DNA from 2 places in the Sporosarcina sp. USHLN248 genome. Region 1 is predicted to be linked to the other one. Evidence: riboswitches for the same ligand, from Rfam matches in the RefSeq annotation. Region 1 holds a riboswitch; the other holds the start of a gene.
What was found. Region 1 has a riboswitch for cyclic di-GMP ahead of WFH04_RS09255 (response regulator). Riboswitches for the same ligand answer to the same signal wherever they lie in the genome.
Positions count from the first base shown of each region.

Region 2: it holds a riboswitch for cyclic di-GMP, as region 1 does, so the genes downstream of both, WFH04_RS15375 (methyl-accepting chemotaxis protein) here and WFH04_RS09255 (response regulator) in region 1, are expected to answer to the same signal.

Region 1 is NZ_JBBCZC010000018.1:62,935-68,014, forward strand. It holds gene WFH04_RS09240 (hypothetical protein) at 1-426, shown strand; gene WFH04_RS09245 (hypothetical protein) at 451-1,224, shown strand; gene WFH04_RS09250 (hypothetical protein) at 1,295-2,053, shown strand; gene WFH04_RS09255 (response regulator) at 2,093-2,740, opposite strand; cyclic di-GMP riboswitch class II at 2,800-2,883, opposite strand; gene WFH04_RS09260 (SIMPL domain-containing protein) at 3,276-3,923, shown strand; gene WFH04_RS09265 (polysaccharide deacetylase family protein) at 4,090-5,019, opposite strand.
Region 2 is NZ_JBBCZC010000045.1:8,532-13,611, forward strand. It holds gene WFH04_RS15365 (sodium:solute symporter family protein) at 1-274, opposite strand, end outside; gene WFH04_RS15370 (SDR family NAD(P)-dependent oxidoreductase) at 300-1,052, opposite strand; gene WFH04_RS15375 (methyl-accepting chemotaxis protein) at 1,063-2,790, opposite strand; cyclic di-GMP riboswitch class I at 2,891-2,973, opposite strand; gene WFH04_RS15380 (TetR/AcrR family transcriptional regulator) at 3,242-3,811, shown strand; gene WFH04_RS15385 (SDR family NAD(P)-dependent oxidoreductase) at 3,886-4,824, shown strand; gene WFH04_RS15390 (bifunctional transcriptional activator/DNA repair enzyme AdaA) at 4,895-5,080, opposite strand, start outside.

The DNA.
Region 1 (5,080 bases):
ATGAAGAAAGTATTAGGAAGTTGCATTCTATTAGTTATTTTATTAAGTGCAGGGACGACGATTTATGCATATTCAAATCTAACACAGAATCTCTATAGCTGGTATGAAGATGCGTTTCAGCAAAAAAGCGAGATTTTGGGAACTGTGACAGGAGTACAAATTGCAGATGGTTTAGCAGATTTCAACCAGTTTGTAACGGAATCAAAAAAATCCTTTCACACAGTCCTTGATATTCTGCGTGATGAAAGCATCAAGAATACACAAACAGATATCGAAATACAACAGGCTGAAATGGTTAAAGAGCTAAATGAAATCGTTGCAGACTTGCAGCAAGACAGCTTCGATGATTATATCAACGAGCTTAATATCGAAGCCGACATCACATTCGAAGTAGAACAGATGATAGAAGAACTATTGGATGAGTAAACGATAATCAAAGGAGAGAATTACATGCTAAAAACAGTTAAAGGAAAAGTCATTGCAGGAACAGTCGCGATTGGATTGCTATCGGGAGTAGGAGTTGCCCTCGGTGCAACCGATGCAGGGACACATTTGAAAAATTGGTATGACGCACAATTTACTAAATCGAGCAATCAAATTACCGAAGCTGTTGCAAACTACGGTGAGGGCAAAGTTGATGGGCTTTTGACTGAATATAATGGACTGAAAGAAGATGCGTCAAATAAAATTGGCGAGCGAGGGGAATTCGTTACAGCAGCAACGAACAAAGGAATTGAAGCTAGTGCCAGAAATCATATCGATTCGATAAAAGAGCAAAAAGCACATATCGAAAGCTATCTATCGAGCCAATTCAAGTCGCTTAAAGATTTTGCCGCAGGGTTGATTAATGAAACTGGCCAAAAAGCATTGGAATATGCTAATGAAGATTTAAAGAAACATGCAAATGCAGCTGGAAGCGAAGCGCAGAAGAAAATGATTGAAGACGTTAAAGCGACGACAGAAAATGCAGTTAATGATTTAGAGGAAACCATTAAATATGCAAAAGAGGATCTTCAAGCACAGTTAGATAAAAATACAGATTTAACGATTGAAGAAATTAAGGCACTGATCGATGCGAAAATCGATGACCTTCGTACAAAAATCACGCAGTTAAATAATAACTTGATAGCCGAACAAGATAAAATCATCACTATGGTTGGAAAGAGACTTCTATTGGAAGCTCAGGCGGAATTGGATGCAATCGTAGAAGGCATTAATAAATAATATCGCCGAAAGACAATAAGGACCTGCTGTATGGGGGTCCTTATTTACCTTGATCGGAGGGATGGTGTATATGAAACTTCCAAACATAAGCTTCAAAAAAGTATGTATATTATGTGCAGTATTATTACTGAGTATAGCGCTTGGTACTGGAATGAATAAGGCGTTCGCAGGTCAAAATATCCAAAGTTTATTTACGAGTTGGTTCATAACGAAAAAGGAAGCTTCGATTGAGCAAATCGACCAGGCGATAGCGAGTGAAAAAGAACGGCTCATGGGTGAATTGAGGGAGGCAATAAGAGAAGAAATATTGCGGGCAGATGCTGAATTGGCACAATTCACTGCGGAAGAAACAGCTTTACGAGTTAAAATGCTGCAAGATTATGCAGCAAAACTTCTTGGTGGTTTGCAGATTGATCTATCAGACGAGAAAGCAGCAATTATAGCAGACTTGGATGCCGCTCTTGCCGAAGCGATGGCACAATTAGACTATTATAGTAAAACGACTCCGCCGGTTTCCAATCCGAATCCGGACGGTAGCAATGGAAATGTGCCAGAGACAAATGATGATGCAGACGCAATTGGAGAAGAAGGAAATCTTGGGAAGGAGAAAGAAGAATCAGAAGAAACAGATGGAGAATTACTTGAGGAAGAGAAAGGCACTGCAGAAGGAACGAATCCAGATGCCGAGTTGGGCGAGGAAATAGATTTGCCTTCAGATGAGCAAACAGATGAAGAAGATGACAGCATTCCAGCAGATGAAACAACTGAGGAAGAGGAACGTACTGAAGTTGAGGAGCCTATAATCGCTGTATTACCGATTGATCTATAAAATTAAAAAGCTTCGCGTCATTTGCGAAGCTTTTTAGCATCAATTTGCCATATACGTTACTAATCCGATGGCATTTGCAAATAAGGCAGCATGTGTACGATCGGATAGTTCCAACTTTGAAAGAATTTGGCTAACATGTTTTTTCACTGTGTACTCAGTTATGAACAAGGCCTGTGAAATTTCTTTATTGGAATATCCTTTTCCTAATTTCAATAAAACCTCCATTTCCTTTGGTGTTAACTGTTCGATACTGTTGTCGTATTGATTCGAATGCAATCGATGTGAATTGATTTTGAACTCAACAATACTACTATCGTAATATTTTCGACCTTTCTGGATGATCTGCAATGCGTGTAAGATTTCTTCCGGCAAGGCTTCCTTCAAAATTAATCCTTCTACACCGATCTCCTGAGCTCTCCAGAAATCTTTTTTACTAATGGAAGAAGTGAAAATGAGAAATTTGCCAGCATATCCTCTGTTTTTAGCTTCAACGATGAAATCCAAACCATACTCTTGTCCCAACTGTAAATCGACGATAAATAGATCAGGCTTAACTTTACTAAGTAGTTTCATTGCATCTGCATTATGATCAGCTTCCCCGACCACTTCATATCGCTGATCCGCCGCAAAAAGGGAAACTAACCCTTTCCTCATTACAGGATGATTCTCTACAATTCCAATACGCATCCGTCCATATCCACCTTTCCGTCAAAATAAAAACCCGAGTAGCTCGACAAAAGGTCGAAGTCTAATCAGGCCGGTTGCACCAGTAACTCCATACATCTTAGGTGCCCAAATAAGAGATGTATATCATCGTTTCCAAATGTATTTAGTAACTATGTATAGTATATATAAAGAAAAATGAATACTTTGTCAGTTTATGGAGGTAAATTGATTCTATTTTTGTTTTTTTGGGTAGATTTTTATGATCAGATCAAATTGTTTAAAGTTTAAGTGGTCGGACTAAAGCAGTTTATTGACGGATAGGATTGATTAGTTCTATACGGGGATTTTCGGACAATTATGAATGCAAACTGTGATATTCATCCCCCACGGTTAGTATTTATACCCCATTATACGTTGAAGGTTTTTGTATTTGATAGAATATGAAGTCATATATTGTATTAATGAACTTTGTGGAAATGGCCATTGACTAGTTGTTTATTGACATTCTACGCTTCAAACGAATGCTTTGCCAATCAAACAAATGGAGGAGAAAGCTTTGTATTATCCGTATATTCATCAGCAGGTGAAAAAAACTTCCCGGCACATTACGGCTGTAGGAAACGGGAAGGTAGCGGTTGAGCCAAATGTTGCAACCATTCATTTGGAAATCAATACGCGAAGCGAAGAGCTGCAAGAGGCACAGCAGGAAAATGCGGCTTTAACGAATCAAGTAATTCAATCGTTACTTCGTTTGGGCGTGCCAAGGGAAAATATTCAAACAGTGGCTTATACGATTTTCCCTAGATATGATTTTCGTGATGGAGAACAAATTTTTCGAGGATATGAAGTGACAAATGCAATTGCAGTGACGCTAACGGATGTTCAACAAGCGGGCGCTGTGATTGATGTTGCAGTTGCGAATGGAGCAAACAGGGTGACAAATGTAGAATTTTCAGTTGAAGACATTGAGCTCCATAGGCAGGAAGCTATTGTTAAAGCTTTAAAAAATGCTCAATCGAAAGCACGGACAATTGCAGAAACATTGCATTTGCAAATAGACCCTCAACCAGTCAACATCATTGAAGTTGAGAGAAGCGGACAGCCGGTCGCTTTCAAATCGGTCGCCATGTCGGATAGTACGACGCCGATTGAAGGAGGGCAAATTATGATCCAATCAACGATGAGAGTGCAGTACGAGTATTGAAATGTGGGAGTTGGATGCGTGTTTGTAGTGAGAAACAAAAAGATACTATTTTTCTATAATTATTTTGGCAAGCCGATCAGGCTATTTCTGATTGGCCTGCCTTTGTATTTTATTTTGAAGGGGGAAGCTGTATAACCGTATCTTAGAAAGGCATCGGCACGAGTTGTCAATCAACCCTCTTTTCGCTCATCAGATCACTGACTGTACCAATTTGGAGATTTTTCGCTTTGATTTCCGTAAGCATTGTGTCTAACCCTTTTACGACCGGATCAGTTGGATGCATGAGAATCATGGTGCCGTTTTCCACTTGAGATACAACGCGTCTCACCATTTCAGAAGGTTTCGGTTTTTTCCAATCGACTGTATCGACTGTCCATAAAATTGTTTTCATATTCAATTCGTGTGCGGCTTCAATTGTTTGCTGATTGAAGCTTCCGCTCGGCGGTCCAAACCATTTTGGCTGGACACCGATTGCTTGGTAGATGACCTCATTTGTCTTTTGGATTTCTTCTAAAGTTTCGGCTTTGGAGCGTTGCTGAAGGTCAGGATGGCTATACGCATGATTGCCAATTTCATGCCCTTCATTGTATATTAACAAAGCAATATCCGGATTCTTTTTCACCCAGCTACCGTCGAAGAAAAATGTTGCTTTCACTTGATGGTCATTCAAAATGTTGAGGATGGGCGGAATGAATTCATTTCCCCAGGCAACATTAATGAGCAAGGACACCATTGGCTTTTCGGGATTCCCTCTGAAGATCGGCTGAGGAGGTGATAGATCATCCAAATGGACAGCGGGCGGTACTTCTTCAAATACAAGTTTGGCATGATCGAACTTGCCGGCTTTCTTCATTTTATTGTACGAAGCTTTTACATCGATGCGCTGCCCATTGTATCCAGGAATCGCCTTCCAAACCCGATCGATTTTTGCATCGATCGGCTCAATATCAAATTGTTTGGCGTATAGCTGGATTTTTTTATAGAGCGTGTCGTTTTCCGAATCGGCACTGAGAGAAGTGGCATAGCTTACAAAAGTGGCGCTTCCGATTGCTGCGATCAAAACGCAAACGAGCATAATCCATTTATATGTTTTCAACTCAAGTCCTCCATCTATTCTGTTTGCTTTAAGATTCCCGATTTCATTGGAACAATACTTG
Region 2 (5,080 bases), on a different contig from region 1:
GCTTCGTCCAAATAAGCGCGCCTAAAATCATACATGTCCCTAGACCTCCCATCGTCGCGGAACCTTCAAAGCCACCACTCGTATAACCTGATCCGATTGCTGCAAAGAAAAACGGAGCTGCTAACATGGCAGCAACCAAGCTGCCTGTCACGACAGGCAGTGGCATGCTCCAGCCTGCTACAATCAAATCTTCTGCTGTGTTAACCCGTTTATAGCCTTTGTAACCAATATAGTAAATAAAAATCAAATACAAACCAAATACAACAATATTCATCGTTCCGTATACTCCTGTCTATTTCTTAGCCGTTCATGACGACGCCGCCATTTGGCGTTAAAATTTGTCCTGTGTAGAAATTGGCGTTGTCCGACGCTAAAAACAAGACGCTCTTTGCAATTTCTTCCGGTTGAGCTAATCGCTTAAGCGGATATTTAGCCGATTCTTCTTCGACGTAATTGTCTCCGAATGCGCTCAAAATATTTGTATGTGTGCCGCTTGGCGCTACCGCGTTCACCAAAATATTGGGTGCTAATTCTCGCGCCAAAGCTTTGGTAAACGCATTAATGCCGCCTTTTGCTGCAGAATAATGGGTGAACTCTTCACAACCTAAACTGCCGATATCAGAAGAGATATTAATGATTTTTCCTTTGTTTTGCTGCTTCATTCTCTTTGCAGCTTCACGGCTATTATTGAAGCAGCCGTATAGATGGACTTTGATCATTCGATCCCATTGTTCATCTGTCATTTCCGTAATTGGAGCATCTTGTGCAAATCCTGCATTATTCACTAAAATATCGATGCAGCCAAGCTGTTCGTCCATATAGGCAAACATGTCTCGTACTTTGCTTGAATCCGATACATCCGCAAGGTAAGTCAAAGCACGGACTCCGAATTTTTCAGCCTCTTGGCGTGTTTGTTCGGCAACTTCTTGATCACCAACAAAATTTATTAACACATTTGCTCCGTACTCAGCAAATTGCAATGCAATTGCTTTTCCGATTCCCATACTGGAGCCGGTAATCAGTACATTCTTTCCTGTAAGCCCTAAGTTCATTTTTTTCACCTCATAGTTCAAATCGTTTAATCAGTGACTGCAATTCTTCAGCCGTTTTGTCCAATGACTCAGAAGCCTCGATCACTTCTTGCATCGATTTTAGTTGTTCTTCTGTTAGTTTCGATACATTCATAGAGAGTTCAGCCGATTGCTGTGATGCTGTTTTCATATTATTAACGGATGCCGCCACCTCTTCAGAAGAAGCGGAGATTTCCTGTGAAGCTGCGGAAATCTCTTGGATTTGACCTGCAACTTGTTCGGCGGAATTGACAATTTCGTGGAATATGTCCCCGGCTTTTGCTGTTTGATCCATCCCAACCCGCACATTCTCTTTTCCTTTTTCCATTACTAATAGCGAATCGTTTGAATTCGATTGGATATGGTTAATGAGCTTATAAATTTCTGAAGCCGAATGAGCAGATTGCTCTGCCAACTTCTTAACTTCCCCTGCTACAACAGCGAACCCTTTGCCATGCTCACCAGCTCTTGCTGCCTCGATTGCCGCATTCAACGCCAATAAATTCGTTTGTTCAGCAATATCTGTAATGAAATCTACAATGTTGCTAATGCGATTGGAGTTTTCATTCAAACCTTGAATTGTTTCATCAATTTGGTTGACTGATTCATTGATCAATTGCATTTGGGCAATAACTTGCTGAATGACCTCATTTCCTTCCTTCGCAGCATTTGAAGTGAAGTATGAGGATTCCGAAACGGTATTCGCTGATTCTGCGATTCGTTGAATGCTCATTGCAGACTCTTCCATAGCAGAAGCTGTTTCAACTGTCATAACCATCGTCGTCTCAGCATTTTTCGCAAGATGATCGACTTCTTTTGAAACATTCGTTGCATTTCGGTAAGACTCTTCAGCAGTTGTCGTCAGCTGAGTCGCAGACGATGCAACGATGTTTGACGTATTTCGGATATTCATAATGACGTGCTGTAAATTGGACACCATCTCTTTAATAGAGCCAGATAGTTTTCCGACCTCATCTTTTGATTCTTCCAATTCCACATCACGCAAATCGCCGCCCGCTACTTGATTGGCAATAACAACAGCTTTGTTTAACGGGCTGAGCAAACGGAGAATTGTAAAGAACAGAACTGCAAACAAAACAACAAGCCCAATGATTGCAATGACAATTTGCTTCGTTATGCTTTTTTGAATAATTGCTTCGATATAGTCAGCCGAATAGTCGATACCTAAGACAGCAATTGTATTGCCATTTTCGTCTTTTATTGGACTAAAGACCGTTCTCCATGACCCAAATGTATCTTCAAAGATACTTGTCACTTCTGGTCGATCATTTTCAATCGCAAGCTTTGCAGCTGTCATATGAACAGGTGCAATATCAGTGAACAATTCACCGACGTTATAGACATCTCCCAAATTATTTGTATAGCCGACAGGGTTGACGCCGCCATCTTCCATCTTCCAAATATAGCTCCAAAACATAATACCTTGCTGATCCAAAATATAGTCCAAGTGATTTTGCATTTTCACAAAATTCGAATCTGATTCATCTTTTGCATCGAACAACTTCTTTACATCTTTCGAATCAAGCTGCATCGCTGTCAAGAGACCAACGCTTTTAAGCTCTTGCTCAAGATCGCCTTCCAACTGATTCTTCAATTGGGAAATGCTTTGTGTAGTTGTTACAGCAAATAATGCAATGACAATCGCGAAAACAGTAAGCAATAATTTGAATTTAAGCGGAATGTTTTTTATAAAGCGCATGCCTTTCTTTTCCTCCTACTAAAAATAGTTTTTATAAATAAAAAAAGCCTTTTCCAAATTAGAAATAGGCAAAATTAAAAAACCAGAAAAATGTCTAGTTTCATGCAGCTCAGCCATCATTGCATTAGCTTTAGACCTGGAGCTTTGCGTCCCTTTCTTTCAAAAGGTTTGCCAACTATAGTACTTAAAAATAGTAACATAGACTTTTTTAGATAGCAATAAAAAGTACTATTTTATTTCGGTTTTTTAGTTACATACTACCTACCAAGTATAGGATATTTGAACCTTTAAAAAGAAACCGTTTTCTTTCCTTTTTTATGAATAAACGACTTAACATCGGTAATTAAATAGTTCAATTTACCTTCTAATTACAAAACGCACATTTATTAATTGACAATAATTGAATAGATCGCTACTATTTATTTGAACAGTGGTCAAATGAGGAGGTACTATGTCATCTCAAAAATCTGCGCAACGTGATCTCAGTCGAGAGATGATCATGGATGCTGCAAAGGATTTATTTATCGTAAAAGGATATCAGCACGTTTCGATGCGGCAAATCGCGAAAGAGCTTGGTTATAGCCACGGAGCTATTTACTATCACTTTAACAGTAAAGCAGAGTTGTTTTACGCACTTGTGGAAGATCATTTTAGCATGTTAGAACAAAAGCTGAAAGAGATCGCACAAGCCCCTCTCGCTCCAATTGAAAAACTAGAAGCCATTTTACTTGGCTATATCGAATTTGGCTTAAATCATCAAAGCCATTATGAAATTATGTTTTTAATCAAAGATGAGGAAGTGCGAAATTTCCTTAATCAGAGCCCGAATGAAACGTATGAGCTATTTGCGCAAACCGTGAATAGTTTGTGTGAGAAACAGCTATCCATTCAAGAGATTTGGTCTATTTTCTTAGCCTTACATGGTTTTGTTACTCACTATTTGCGCCATGTTATCCAATATGAAGAGGTAAGGGATATGGCGAAAGCACACGTCCAGTTTTTATTGAAAGGGATAAATTAAAATGAGCCATTTGCGTGGCTTTCTTTTATCACTTCATTTGAACAGTGGTCAAATAATAAATTGGGGGTTTATATATGAATAGAGCACTTGTATTAGGAGCATCCGGCGGTATGGGTTACGCGATTGTGAATGAATTAAACAGCAGAGGTGTGGAAGTGACGGCATTTGCACGCTCGGAGCAAAAGCTGAACCACTTGTATGGTGAGCGACCGGAAATTACGATTCAAACTGGGGATATTTTTAACTTACACGATGTCATTGCTGCGTCCGAAAATACAGATATCATTTTCCAAGCGGCTAATATCCCTTACCCTGAGTGGGAAGATAAATTGCTCCCTTTCATTGGCAATGTTTTAAAAGCTGCAGAAACCCAACAAACCAAGCTCATTTTGATTGAAAACATTTATGCTTATGGCAAATCAACCGGTGCCAAAATGACGGAAAACACACCAAAGCAACCGACTACGAAAAAAGGTAAAATTCGATTGCAAGTAGAGCAGATGGTTAAACAGTCAAATGTGCCAGCAATCATTGCTCACTTTCCAGACTTTTACGGACCGAATGCGGAAAATACATTATTGCATTTCACATTCAAAGATGCCGTTCAGCATAAAAAGGCAATGTACATCGGTAACCAAAAGATTTGCAGAGAGTTCATTTACACACCGGACGGGGCCAAAGCTGCGGTCAATTTATCTCTGCAGAGTAATGCGTATGGCCACAACTACAATATTCCTGGGTTTGGTGTCATTACCGGAGAAGAAATCGTTCAGATCATCCGAGAACTTTCCGAATACGATCGACCTGTTCGGACTGTATCAAAAAATATGATTCGATTCTTAGGTCTTTTCAATGCAAATATGCGCGAAGTCGTCGAAATGTTCTATTTGAATGAAGAGCCGGTTGTGTTGGATGGTACGAAATACGAAACTGAAATCGGTCCTCTGCCTCGCACATCCTATCACGAAGGAATAAAACAGACATTACAATACATGACAGCGCAAAGTGAATAGTCGAAAAAGCGCCACTCCCGTATAAAGGAAGTGGCACATTTCATTTATTTGAAAAGCAATACATTCAGCCCTACTTTTGATTTGAACAATTTCTGACATGAAGAGTACGAAATTGGTTCGGTGAGAATCCTGTATTTCTTTTAAATGCACTGTAAAAACTAGAGGTACTTTGATACCCTATTTGGTAACCAATCTGTGTGCTATTAAACTGCGTAGTTAAAAGTAATTCCTTCGCTTTATTAACCCTAAATTTTTC